DNA from 3 places in the Comamonas sp. MYb69 genome. Region 3 is predicted to be linked to each of the others. Evidence: predicted binding sites of a transcription regulator. Region 3 holds the regulator's gene; each other region holds the start of a gene.
What was found. The regulator NrdR, encoded in region 3, represses ribonucleotide reductase genes. The targets are predictions, from matches to a motif close to CACNANATNTNGTG.
Positions count from the first base shown of each region.

Region 1: a site for NrdR is predicted at 1,782-1,795, ahead of nrdA (class 1a ribonucleoside-diphosphate reductase subunit alpha). Genes of this name have one in related genera too.
Region 2: a site for NrdR is predicted at 2,032-2,045, ahead of WH303_RS05220 (ribonucleoside-diphosphate reductase subunit alpha). Genes of this name have one in related genera too.

Region 1 covers NZ_JBBGZG010000005.1:255,421-260,066, forward strand. The annotation lists gene nrdA (class 1a ribonucleoside-diphosphate reductase subunit alpha) at 1-1,621, opposite strand, end outside; tRNA gene WH303_RS09410 (tRNA-Pro) at 2,118-2,194, opposite strand; tRNA gene WH303_RS09415 (tRNA-Pro) at 2,468-2,544, opposite strand; gene infA (translation initiation factor IF-1) at 2,627-2,878, opposite strand; gene WH303_RS09425 (EVE domain-containing protein) at 3,333-3,815, shown strand; gene WH303_RS09430 (DUF2322 family protein) at 3,956-4,270, shown strand; gene WH303_RS09435 (glutamine amidotransferase) at 4,243-4,646, opposite strand, start outside.
Region 2 covers NZ_JBBGZG010000003.1:214,804-219,449, reverse strand. The annotation lists gene WH303_RS05230 (sigma-54-dependent transcriptional regulator) at 1-1,024, shown strand, start outside; gene ampD (1,6-anhydro-N-acetylmuramyl-L-alanine amidase AmpD) at 1,099-1,695, shown strand; gene WH303_RS05220 (ribonucleoside-diphosphate reductase subunit alpha) at 2,128-4,646, shown strand, end outside.
Region 3 covers NZ_JBBGZG010000012.1:112,278-116,923, forward strand. The annotation lists gene WH303_RS17035 (lytic transglycosylase domain-containing protein) at 1-898, shown strand, start outside; ZMP/ZTP riboswitch at 1,048-1,210, shown strand; gene glyA (serine hydroxymethyltransferase) at 1,268-2,512, shown strand; gene nrdR (transcriptional regulator NrdR) at 2,533-3,024, shown strand; gene aroC (chorismate synthase) at 3,103-4,206, opposite strand; gene WH303_RS17055 (CoA transferase) at 4,255-4,646, opposite strand, start outside.

The sequences.
Region 1 (4,646 bases), on a different contig from region 3:
CGAAGGTGCGGTGGGTCAGGCCATTGGCCGAACCGTCGGAGTAGCGCACGCCGTTCTTGGCCAGGTAGTAGGCGTAGTTGATCACGCCCACGCCCAGCGAACGGCGCTTTTCGGTCGCAATGCGGGCAGCGGCCACCGGGTAGTCCTGGTAGTCCAGCAGCGCATCGAGTGCGCGCACGATCAGGTCGGCCAGCTCTTCGAGCTCATCGGTCGATTCGAGCGCGCCCAGGTTGAAGGCGGACAGGGTGCACAGCGCAATTTCGCCGTTCTCGTCTTTGATGTCTTCGAGCGGGCTGGTGGGCAGCAGAATTTCCATGCACAGGTTCGACTGGCGCACAGGAGCGACGGCCGGGTTGAACGGGCTGTGGGTGTTGCAATGGTCCACGTTCTGGATGTAGATACGGCCGGTGCTGGCGCGCTCTTGCATCATCAGCGAGAACAGCTCCACCGCTGGCAGGGTGCGCTTGCGGATGGATTCGTCGGCCTCGTACTTGACGTACAGCTCTTCGAACTTGTTCTGGTCAGCAAAGAAGGCCTCGTACAGACCGGGCACATCATGGGGCGAGAACAGGCTGATGCTCTGGCCCTTGATCAGGCGCTGGTAGAGCATGCGGTTGATCTGGATACCGTAGTCCAGATGGCGGATGCGGTTTTCCTCGACGCCACGGTTGTTCTTGAGCACCAGCAGCGACTCGGCTTCCAGGTGCCACAGCGGGTAGAACAAGGTGGCGGCACCACCGCGCACGCCGCCCTGCGAGCAGGACTTGACGGCCGACTGGAACATCTTGAAGAAAGGCAGGCAGCCGGTGTGCTGCGCCTCGCCGCCCCGGATCTCGCTGCCCAGCGCGCGGATGCGGCCGCCGTTGATGCCGATACCGGCGCGCTGCGAGACGTACTTGACAATCGCGCTGGTGGTGGCATTGATGCTGTCGAGGCTGTCATCGCACTCGATCAGCACGCAGGAGCTGAACTGGCGCAGCGGTGTGCGCACGCCCGACATGATGGGCGTGGGCAGCGAAATCTTGAAGCGCGAGACGGCGTCATAGAAGCGCTTGATGTACTGCAGGCGGCGGTCTGCCGGGTACTTGGCAAACAGGCTCATCGCCACCAGCACATACAGAATCTGCGGGCTCTCGTAGATGCGCTTGGTCACCCGGTTTTGCACCAGGTACTTGCCTTCGAGCTGCTTGACGGCTGCGTACGAGAAGTCCATATCGCGCCAGTGGTCGATGAAACCATTGATCTCGTCGTACTCTTCGCGGCTGTAGTCGGCCAGCAGGTGCGGGTCGTACTTCTTGAGCTCGGTGAGCTTTTGCACGTGGTCGTACAGGTGCGGCGGCTCGAACTGGCCAAAGGCGATCTTGCGCAGGTGGAAGATCGCCAGGCGCGCTGCCACGTACTGGTAGTCCGGTGCGTCTTCGGAGATCAGGTCGGCCGCAGACTTGATGATGGTTTCATGGATCGCATCGGTGCGGATGCCGTCATAAAACTGGATATGCGACTGCAGCTCGATCTGTGAGACCGACACATTGCTCAGGCCTTTGGCCGCCCAGTCAATCACCCGGTGGATTTTGTCGAGGTCGATAGGCTCAACGCGACCGTCACGCTTGGTGACTCTCATAGTGCTTGTCTGGTTCATTTGCGATGTTTCTAATGGGATAAAAAACGCAGGACCACGGGCGCAAGACGCGGCAGTCCCGCGCCAAAACGCACCAGGCATGGCTGGCGCGTTTTGGCTGGCGCGAGACCAGCATCAATAAACCTGTGGGGGAAGCGGTGGACACTACATATGGTGTCTATGGGCTTGAGTGTACGCTACCTGTAGCGTTCTTGGCAGCAGAAAATCAGGCCCGATTTCTGCTAGGCACTGGCTGTTTCAGCGAAGAATGCAGCAAAATCAACGCGCAGGGATCCGGTAAATATATGTATCCGGGTGGGCACATTCCCGGTGATGAAGAGGGCATCATCCCCCCATGTTGATGGCGATCACCATCTGGTTGATCGCCTGGCCCATCAAGCCATAGACCAAGCTGCATGGCGGGGGGTACTTCGCCCTTTTGCAGCAGCGCCCAAACGAAAAACCTGCTGCACTTGCGTGCAACAGGTTTCGATAAGGATGGTCGGAGCGGTGGGATTCGAACTCACGACCCTCTGCTCCCAAAGCAGATGCGCTACCAGGCTGCGCTACGCTCCGACTAAGCCGCTATTGTATATCGAGCCGGAGCCACTTCCGGCGAAAAATGATTACTTTGACAACTTTTCATCTGCTGGGGCGGTTGGCGAGACAGCCGCCCTGCCCGCTGCGCAGCAAAAACGGGAGGGCCGCGCCAAGCGCCGTGCATGAAGCAGAATGTGAAAGATGGTTGCCGGCACTCCATCAGAATAAACCGCGCCATATCGCAAATTGCCAAGCATTGCCAAAACAAAAAACCTGCTGCATTTGCATGCAACAGGTTTTTAAATGGAATGGTCGGAGCGGCGGGATTCGAACTCGCGACCCTCTGCTCCCAAAGCAGATGCGCTACCAGGCTGCGCTACGCTCCGACTAAGCCGTTATTGTAACCAGGGTTTGGGCAGCTGCATTTCGTATTTGACGATTTTTTTACAGCGGCCAGCACCCATGCGGTTAACGTTGTTGGGTCGGCGCCGGGCCACGGCCAGGCAGGTGACGGAAAGTGATGCGGCCCTTGCTCAGATCGTAGGGCGACATCTCCAGCGACACCTTGTCACCGGCCAGAATGCGAATGTGGTGCTTGCGCATTTTGCCGCCTGTGTAGGCAATCAGCTCGTGGCCGTTGTCCAGCTTCACGCGAAAGCGCGAATCGGGCAGCACTTCGGTCACGGAGCCTTGCATCTCAATCAGTTCTTCTTTAGCCATATAAGTCGACGAATCCTTGTCTAGTGGTGCATGTGCGAAACCGGTTCGCCATGCTGTTCTCAGTGCCACCAACAAGCGGTGGCTCTCTCCATGGTTCGGGAGGGCCTTGTCAACTCTCGCCACCCAAGGGGCAAGGGCCTGCAAGGCAACCAAGCGGATATCTGCCAGCCCGACAACGGGGCGCAACAGCCAGCATCCCACACAATATTGACGGCGCAGCTGCCAGGGCAGCCAGCGCCTCCAAGCTATAAAAGCTTGCAAAGCTCTCTATTGTACTATGTTGCCGCCAATTCCGCTGTGGCTTGTCTCGTATAAACGCCGCCGGTGATCCGCAGGCCCGCATGGCTGTGCTGGCAGCAGCAGCGCCGGCGCATCGTTTAGCATGGCGCATGCATGCGCGGCTGGCTCCAGGCCGTGCCACCCAATGGCTCCCACCCCGTCACCAACGAACACCATGAACGCTGCATCCCCCCGCTACTGGCTGATGAAAAACGAGCCGGACGAATATGCGATCGACCATGCGCTCAGCGCCCCTGATGCCACCATTGCCTGGGATGGGGTGCGCAATTACCAGGCGCGCAATTTCATGCGCGATGACATGCAGGTGGGTGACGGTGTGCTGTACTGGCATTCGAGCTGCGCCGAGCCCGGTATTTACGGCATCGCCCGCATTGCAGGCCGGCTGCGGCCCGATACCAGCCAGTTTGACCCGCAGTCCAAATACTATGACCCCAAGTCCAAGCCGGAGGCCCCGCGCTGGTTGATGCGCGATGTGCAGGCACTGCGCAAGATCGTGCCGATCACGGTGGCTGCATTGCGCCAGTACCCAGAGCTGCAAGACATGCGCGTGCTGCAAAAAGGCAATCGCCTGTCGATCACGCCGGTGGATGAGGTGCATTGGCGCTTTATCATGGACCTGGTGAAGGCACAGGGCTAACGACGGCTGAAGGCGGCAGGACGGCCGCCCTGCCCCCGTTGGCGGCAAGCGCTGTTGCATAATACAAAACCCGTGAGCTGCCCATGCAATAAGCACCGGCAGCTATTTTTTTGATATCACTTCTGCGCCCAGGAATCCCCATGGCTTTTGCTGACAACCTCCAGTCCCTGCCCTCCATCGACCATATCGCCGAGCTGCAACTGATCGCTGCCGATGGCCAGGTGGCGGCCACCATTCCCAATGCACCGGGCAAAGCCGGTTCGGTCAAGGTCTACAACGCGCTGGCAGCCAAGCATGGCGGCATCAATGTGGCAGCGGCCGAAGAAGGCCTCACGATCTTTGCCGAGCACACGGACGACGCCAAGGCCCGCCCCGGCGCGCACCCCAATATCGACCGCCTGCTGGAGGTGATCGCCTCTGGCAAGGGCTATACCGTCAAGATCGTCTCGGCCTGAGGCAGCTGGGCCGCTTGCAGTGCCGGCGCAGCTGCTGGCTGGGTGGCATAGGCGGCCACAAAGCGCTGCAGCATCTGTTGGGGCACAGGCGTGTCGCTCAGCTGCTCCAGCATCGCCGCCGGGTCAAAGCCTTCCGATTGCAGCGCCTGCGCGCGCAGTTGGATGCAGGCGGCAGCCACCGCCGGGCTGAACTCCGGATGGAACTGGGTGGATACCGCATGGGGCCCATAGCGCACCACCTGGTGCGGGTCATGGGCCGATCTGGCCAGCACCCGGGCGCCGGGTGGCAACTCCAACACGGTCTGCATATGGGTCAGATTCGCTTTGAACTGCGGGCCTGAGCCTGCGAGCAAGGCCTCGTGCTCTGCGCCGGGCA
Region 2 (4,646 bases), on a different contig from region 3:
GCGCATTGCCAAGGTGGCCGGCAGCATGGCGCCCATTCTGGTGCGCGGCGAATCGGGCACCGGCAAGGAGCTGGTGGCCCAGTCCTTGCACCGCAACAGCCAGCGGGCCAGCGGGCCGATGGTGGCCGTCAACTGCGGCGCCATCCCCGAGAACCTGCTCGAAGCGGAGTTCTTTGGTGCCCGCAAAGGCGCCTACACCGGCGCCAACCAGGACCGCGAAGGCTTTTTCCAGGCCGCCCATGGCGGCACCCTCTTCCTTGATGAAATCGGCGAGCTGCCGCTGTCGATGCAGGCCAAGCTCTTGCGTGCGATCCAGGAGCGCAAGGTGCGGCCCCTGGGCTCGCAACAGGAAGAAGCGGTCGATGTGCGCATCGTCAGCGCCACCCACCGCGATCTGGCGGCCGATGTGCAGACCGGGCGCTTTCGCCAGGACTTGTACTACCGGCTCAACGTCATTGACATCTTCATCCCGCCGCTGCGCGAGCGCCGCGAAGATGTGCCCGCGCTGTGCCAGGCGCTGCTCGAGCGCATCGCCAGCGAGAGCGGCCAGCCGGTGCCCCAGCTCAGCGCCCAGGCGCTGCACACCTTGGCGGGCCACGCGCTGCCGGGCAATGTGCGCGAGCTGGAAAACCTGTTGCTGCGCTCGGTCGCCTTGAGCGATGGCGCTTTTCTCGATGTGGAGCCGGCCCGGGCCGATGCCACGCGTCCCTCGCCCGCGCAGAGCCAGGCAGCAGAGCCGGCACCGGCCTATGTACGGCCCAGCGCGCCGCTGGCGCCGCTCCAGCCACAGGCTGCGGCCATGGCCCCCAGCAGCCTCCAGCGCTTTGCGCCGCCACAGGATCTGCCCGCCGATCTGCAAGCCTGGCTCGATGGCATCGAGCGCGACATCCTCGTGCGCGCGCTGCAGGAGTTTGGCTTTAACCGCACCGCTGCGGCCAACCGCCTGGGCATCAGCCTGCGTCAGATCCGCTACCGCATGGAGCGGCTGCAGATCCATGACCCCAGCGACGGGATGCAGCCCTAGGGCCCGACGCCATGCCCCACGACCTGCCCGAGACACCGCCTGGCGCGCACCCCCACGCTGCGCCTCATGCCAATATGCACGCCACCAGCGCGCCGCAGGCAGCGCTCTGGCAAGACGGCTGGCTGCGCACGGCCACGCACTGCCCCTCGCCCAATTTCGGCCCCCGACCTGAGGGGGCATGCACCGATCTGGTGGTCGTCCACTCGATCAGCCTGCCGCCGGGCATCTACGGCACGGGGGATGTGCAGCGCCTCTTTACCAACCAGCTCGACTGGGATGCCCACCCCTATTTCCAGAGCATCCGGGGCCTGCAGGTGTCCTCGCATTTCTTCATCACGCGCCAAGGCCTGGTGTGGCAGTTTGTCAGCGCCGACCAGCGTGCCTGGCATGCCGGCCAGTCGTTCTGGCGCGGCCGGCCGCGCTGCAATGACGACTCCATCGGCATCGAGCTCGAAGGCCTGGAGGGCGAGACTTTCGAGCCCGCCCAGTACGAGAGCCTGGTGCAGCTGTGCCAGCAGATCCGCGCGCAGTATGCGATCGCCTATATTGCCGGCCATGAGCACATTGCGCCGGGCCGCAAGAACGACCCGGGTCCCGGCTTTCTCTGGCCCCAGCTGCAGCAGGATCTGGCCTGGCCGCGATCGATGTTTCCCGCATCGCTCGGCCTCTAAATCGGGCTATAGCCCAAGCCTCTAAGAACCTGTTCAAAGCCGCCTGCATCTGCCCGGCATCCCCTTTCATTCGCATGCAATGAAAGGCATGTACGCCACAAAAAACACGGCAATTTTCCACATTTGAAAAAATTTTTTTCAGATGCAATGCCTATGTTTTACGCAGGCTCTGCAACGCAGATGGCGCAGAAACACACACACAGCGGTGGTTTGCAGGCGCAAACCACCACGCCATGCGCAGTTGCCGCCGTTTTGCTGCGCAGCATGGTCATCAGCACTACACACAAAGCCTGCAATGCGCCATACACTACAGGTAGTGTCCAGCGCTTAATAAAACACTACATGTAGTGTGAGGTGGTAGCCGGCGGCTCAGTGGTACCGGTATGCCCAGCGCTGTTTCTCCGGCTTTTCACGCACCACAGAGAGGACATCATGAGCGCTGCTTCGCTTTCCGAGCAACGGTCCGCACCGGCCGCCAGCTCGCGCACCCTGGATGGATTTACCGTACTGCCGGACTACCAGATCATGCGACGCAACGGAGCAGTCGTCCCTTTCGAGCCCCCCAAGATCACCACCGCCATCATGAAAGCCTTTCTGGCCGTGCATGGCAGCCAGGGCTCGGCATCGGCCAGCGTGCGCGAAGTAGTCGAGAACCTGACCCACACGGTGGTGCGTGCGCTGATGCGCTCGCGCCCGGGCGGCGGCACCTTCCATATCGAAGATGTGCAGGACCAGGTCGAGCTCGGTCTGATGCGCGGCGGCAACCATGAGGTGGCACGTGCCTATGTGCTGTACCGCGAGCGCCGCAACCAGGAGCGCGCCCAGCTCCAGGCCCAGCACACGCCCGCCCATGCCAGCTTGCATGTGCAGGACCGGGGTCAGCAGGTGCTGCTCGATGTCAAAAAGCTCCATGACCGCATTGCCGCAGCCTGCCAGGGCCTGGGCCAGGATGTCGACCCCGCACCCATCCTGAGCGAAACCCTGCGCAACCTCTATGACGGCGTCCACATGGACGAGGTGTTCAAGGCCTCCATCCTCGCCGCCCGCACCTTGATCGAAAAAGACCCGGACTACAGCTTTGTCACCGCGCGCCTGCTGCTGCACACCATCACGCGCGAAGTGATGGGCCAGGACGTCAGCAGTGCCGACATGGGCGCGGCCTACCGCAGCAGCTTCCCCGGCTTTGTCGCGCAAGGGGTGGCGCATGAACTGCTCGCCCCCGAGATGCTGGACTTTGACCTGCCGCGCCTTGCCGCCGCTCTCCAGCCCGAGCGCGACCTGCAGTTTGACTACCTGGGTCTGCAGACGCTGTATGACCGCTATTTTCTGCATGTAGGCCAGCAGCGCATCGAGCTGCCCCAGGCCTTCTTCATGCGCGTGGCCATGGGCCTGGCGCTGAAGGAGGACGACCGCAATGCAAGGGCCATCGCGTTCTATGACCTGCTCTCGTCCTTCGACTTCATGTCGTCCACACCCACCCTGTTCAACAGCGGCACGCTGCGCTCGCAGCTGTCGTCCTGCTACCTGACCACGGTGGCCGATGACCTGGGCGGCATCTACGATGCGATCCGCGAAAACGCCTTGCTGTCCAAGTTTGCCGGTGGCCTGGGCAATGACTGGACCCCCGTGCGTGCGATGGGCGCCCGCATCAAGGGCACCAATGGCGAATCGCAAGGCGTGGTGCCCTTTCTCAAGGTGGTCAACGACACGGCCGTGGCCGTCAACCAGGGCGGCAAGCGCAAGGGCGCCGTCTGCGCCTACCTGGAGACCTGGCACCTGGACATCGAGGAATTTCTGGAGCTGCGCAAGAACACTGGCGATGACCGCCGCCGCACCCATGACATGAACACCGCCCACTGGATCCCCGATCTGTTCATGCAACGGGTCATGGAAAAAGGCCTGTGGACCTTGTTCTCCCCCTCCGATGTGCCCGATCTGCATGACCGCTTTGGCCAGGATTTCGAGCGGGCCTACACCGCTTACGAGGTCAAGGCCGCGACCGGCGAGCTGGCGCTGAGCAAGACCGTGCCCGCGGTCGATCTGTGGCGCAAGATGCTGTCGATGCTGTTCGAGACCGGCCACCCCTGGATCACCTTCAAGGATGCCTGCAACCTGCGCTCGCCCCAGCAGCATGCCGGCGTCGTGCACTCGTCCAACCTCTGCACCGAGATCACGCTCAACACCAGCGACACGGAAACCGCCGTCTGCAACCTGGGCTCGGTCAACCTGGCGCGCCACTTGAAGGACGACGGCCAAGGTGGCCTCGCGCTCGACCATGACAAGCTCAAGCGCACCATCACGACGGCCATGCGCATGCTCGACAACGTCATCGACATCAACTACTACGCGGTGGGCAAAGCACGCGACTCCAACCTGCGCCACCGCCCGGTGGGCCTGGGCATCATGGCCTTCCAGGACAGTCTCTACCAATTGCACATTCCCTACGCCAGCGATGCGGCCCTGCAGTTTGCCGATACCTCGATGGAGGCGGTCTGCTACTACGCCTACTGGGCATCGACCGAGCTGGCGCGCGAGCGCGGTGTCTACAGCAGCTACCCCGGCTCGCTCTGGAGCCAAGGCATTTTGCCGCTGGACACGCTGGACCTGCTTGCCCAGGCGCGCGGCCAGGCCGGCTATGTGCAGGTCGACCGCAGCATGCAGCTGGACTGGGAGGCGCTGCGCCGCAAGATCGCGCAGGACGGCATGCGCAACTCCAACTGCGTGGCCATTGCACCCACCGCCACCATCTCCAACATCGTCGGCGTCGATGCCTCGATCGAGCCCTCGTTTGGCAACCTCTCGGTCAAGTCCAACCTCTCGGGCGAGTTCACCGTGATCAACCAGTACCTGGTGCGCGACCTCAAAGCGCTGGGCCTGTGGGACGATGTGATGGTCATGGACCTCAAGCATTTCGATGGCTCGCTGCGCCCCATCGACCGCGTGCCCCATGC
Region 3 (4,646 bases):
ACACAACAGTTTTGCTTTGATCGGTCTGGTGGTGGCGTTCTGCGCCCTCACCCTGGTGTCGCGCGACGATCTGCGCCACGCCGGCGAGGCGCAATTGCGCAGCTGGCTGCAGGCCCGCACCCATGCACCTGCCGTTGACCTGGCAGGTGCCGATGCCGACGCATCCACTGGCGACGATGCCGCCATGGTGGCTGCCGTGGACCGTGCCACCGCCAGCAACCCCCAGCAATTGCCCCGCAACCAGGCCAATGTGGCCTATTGGCTGGCCAAGAAATACCGCGTAGCGCCAGAGCCCCTGGCCGTGCTCGTCTCCGAAGCCTACCTGGTGGGCAAGGAAACCAAACTGGACCCCACCCTGATCCTGGCGATCATGGCCGTGGAGTCGAGCTTCAACCCTTTTGCCCAAAGCTCGGTGGGTGCGCAAGGCCTGATGCAGGTGATGACCAAGATCCACACCGACAAGTACGAGCACTTCGGCGGCCACTTTGCGGCCTTTGACCCGGTGACCAACCTGCGCGTGGGCGTCAAGGTGCTGCAAGAGTGCATCGAGCGCGCCGGCTCGCTCGAAGGCGGCCTCAAATACTATGTGGGCGCTGCCAACCTGCCGACCGACGGTGGCTACGCCGCCAAGGTGATGGCCGAGCACTTCCGCATCAAGCAAGTGGCCGAAGGCCGCAGCAACACGCCCAAGGCCCCGGTGGCTCCCGCTGCCAAGCCTTCGCTGTCGGCCCAGGCGGATACGCCCGCCGCAGCCGGCACCGTGGCCGACAAGGCCAAGGCCGCCAGCAACAGCGCAGCTGCGGGCAACGCTTCTGAAACCGTGGCCCTGGCCGACAAGCAAGCCGCGCTGCCAGCAGCGGCCAAGGCCGAGGCCACCGCCGTGGCCATGGGTTCCTGACCAGCCCCTCCGGCCCATCGCCCTCTTCGCACAAGCACCCAGCCGGGTGCTTTTGTTTTTTCTGGCCCTGGCACAGTTCCCGGAACCGGTTTTTATCCAGACGTGGCGATAAACCCATTGCCCCAGGCCGGTGCAGCCTCGGCTACACTAGCCGGGTACGCGACTGGCGATAGACATCTGTATGACCGGATTGTTGACGTGGAATGCAGGCCCGGCCTGCAGCAACCACCGGGGAGCGTACCGTGCAGTGCCAGGGCGAGCGCATCGCCCCCCGCACCCGCCACGTGTTAGCCGTGCGCCTGGGCAGCCCCTGTTTTCGCCAACCTCACTGTTGGCAGGCAGGGCTCACTTCTGACTCCAACGACCGCCATGTACCAACGTAACATCCTTGTCGAACAGACCGACGCAGAACTCTTTGCGGCCATCCAGGCCGAAAACCAGCGCCAAGAGCAGCACATCGAGCTGATCGCCAGCGAAAACTATGCCTCCCCCGCCGTGATGTGGGCCCAAGGCACCCAGCTGACCAACAAGTACGCCGAAGGCTATCCAGGCAAGCGCTACTACGGCGGCTGCGAATTTGTTGATATCGCCGAGCAGCTGGCCATCGACCGCGTCAAGCAGCTGTTCGGCGCCGATGCTGCCAATGTGCAACCCCATTGCGGCGCATCGGCCAATGAAGCGGTTTTCCTGGCTTTCCTCAAGCCCGGCGACACCATCATGGGCATGAGCCTGGCCGAAGGCGGTCACCTGACCCATGGCATGCCGCTCAATATCTCCGGCAAGTGGTTCAACGTCGTCTCCTACGGCCTGAACGAGAAGGAAGAGCTGGACTACGACGCCATGGAAAAGAAGGCGCACGAGACCAAGCCCAAGCTGATCATCGCTGGCGCATCGGCCTACTCGCTGGAAATCGACTTTGCCCGCTTTGCCAAGGTGGCCAAGGACGTGGGCGCGATCTTCATGGTGGACATGGCCCACTACGCTGGTCTGATCGCCGCTGGCGAATACCCCAACCCCGTGCCCCACGCCGACGTGGTGACCACGACCACCCACAAGAGCCTGCGCGGCCCCCGTGGCGGCGTGATCCTGATGAAGGCCGAGCACGAGAAGGCCATCAACTCGGCCGTGTTCCCTGGCCTGCAAGGCGGCCCGCTGATGCACGTGATCGCAGCCAAGGCGGTGGCCTTCAAGGAAGCGCTGACGCCTGAGTTCAAGCAGTACGCCCAGCAGGTCAAGACCAACGCCCGCATCGTGGCCGAGACCCTGACCGAGCGCGGCCTGCGCATCATCTCCGGCGGCACCCAAAGCCACGTGATGCTGGTGGACCTGCGCGCCAAGGGCATCACCGGCAAGGAAGCCGAAGCCGTGCTGGGCGCTGCCCACATGACGATCAACAAGAACTCCATCCCCAACGACCCGGAAAAGCCGATGGTCACCAGCGGTATCCGTATCGGTACGCCCGCGATGACCACCCGTGGTTTCAAGGACGAAGAGGCGCGCCTCACGGCCAACCTGATCGCCGATGTGCTGGACAACCCACGGGACGAAGCCAACATCGCTGCCGTGCGCGCCAAGGTCAACGCCCTGACCGCACGCTTCCCCGTCTACCGCTGATCTGAGCAGCGCCCGCGCCTATGAAATGCCCCTTCTGCAGCCACCCCGATACCCAGGTGGTGGAGACCCGTGTTGCAGAAGATGGCGGCTTTGTACGGCGCAGGCGCCAGTGCGGCAACTGCGAAAAGCGCTTTACCACCTATGAGCGGCCCGAAGTCAGCCTGCCGGTCATCGTCAAAAAGGACGGCCGGCGCATCGACTACGACCGCAGCAAGCTGCGCGGCTCATTCAGCCTGGCGCTGCGCAAGCGCCCAGTCCCCATCGACAAGGTGGACCTGGCGCTCGAGCATGTCGAGGACAAGCTGCGCACCTTGGGTGCGCGTGAGGTGCAGACGCATTTGATCGGCGAGCTGGTCATGGCCGAGCTGCAAAAGCTCGACAAGGTGGCCTACATCCGTTACGCCAGCGTCTACCGCAGCTTCGAGGACATTGACCAGTTCAAGTCCATCGTCGACGAGGTGACGACCCCGCCGCCCGAGCCCAAGAAAGACAGCGCCCGTAAAAAGGACTGAGGCACAAAAAAATGCGAACCCCTGGGTTCGCATTTTTCTTTGGGGGCCGGCCACCGAGCCTGCCCGGGCTGCGCCTTGTCAGTCTTGCGGCGCCTCGGCGGCAATCGGCCCCACCGCCTGCACCACATCGCTGTTCTGGGCGCGGTGGCGCAACGCATGGTCCATCAGCACCATGGCCAGCAAGGCCTCGGCAATCGGTGCGGCGCGGATGCCCACGCAGGGGTCATGCCGGCCCTTGGTGATGACCTCGGTACTCTTGCCCTCGGTATCGATCGACTCGCGGGGGCTGATGATCGAGCTGGTGGGCTTGATAGCGATGCGGATCTCGATGTCCTGGCCGGTGCTGATGCCGCCCAGAATGCCGCCGGCATTGTTGCTGCGAAAGCCCTGGGGGCTGAGCGAGTCGCCATGCGTGGTGCCGCGCTGGGCCACGCTGTCAAAACCGGCACCAATCTCGACGGCCTTGACGGCATTGAGGCCCATCATTGCGTAGGCGATGTCGGCATCGAGTTTGTCGTACAGCGGCTCGCCCAGGCCGACGGGCACGCCGCTGGCCTGCACGCGGATCAGCGCGCCGCAGGAATCGCCCGACTTGCGCAGCGCATCCATATAGTCTTCATAGCGGCTGACATCAGCCACCGGCGCAAAAAACGGGTTGTTGGGCACATGCGCCCAGTCCTCAAAAGGCAGGGCCACCTCGCCCACCTGCAGCATGCAGGCGCGGAACTCGGTACCGAACTTCTCCTTGAGCCACTTTTTGGCCACGGCGCCAGCGGCCACCGTGGGCGCCGTCAGGCGGGCCGAGGAGCGGCCGCCACCACGCGGGTCGCGGATACCGTACTTGTGCCAGTAGGCATAGTCGGCATGGCCGGGGCGAAAGCTCTGCGCAATATTCGAGTAGTCCTTGCTGCGCTGGTCGGTATTGCGGATCAGCAGCGCAATCGGCGTGCCCGTGGTCTTGCCCTCGTAGACGCCCGAGAGGATCTCCACGCTGTCGGGCTCATTGCGCTGGGTGACAAACTTGCTGGTGCCGGGGCGGCGGCGGTCCAGGTCCTGCTGGATATCTGCCTCGCTCAACGCCATGCCCGGTGGGCAGCCGTCAATCACGCAGCCAATCGCCGGGCCATGGGATTCGCCAAAGTTGGTAACAGTAAATAAGGTGCCGAAGGTATTGCCGCTCATAGCCCGCCATTATCACTGATGCTGGTGCCCCACGCTGCCCTGCAGGGCTCACCAGCGGGGCTGGTCGCCACCAGGCGGCTGGCCGGCGTGGAGCCAGCCGCCGGGCAGGCGCTGCAGCACGGCGCTATGGCGTACCGCACGCAGGCGGCCAAAGCCGCTGTCCAGCGTCTCCAGATAGGCGTCAGGCGGCGCGCCGCTGGGTACCTTAGCCGCCGCAGCGGCTACCGGCCGCTGGCCCATGGACTGCAGCCACTGCGCCACCCGCGCCAGTGATACCTGCACATGCCAGCTGCCGCCCTGCATAGCCTGGCGGTAGAGGGCAGCCTGGATGCCAAAGGCCAGCAAAAAGCCTGCGCTGTAATCCAGAATCTGCAGCGGCAAGGCGCGCAGCCCGGCGCTGCCAAAAGCCTGGCCCTCGGCCCAGTTGATGCCGCAGACGG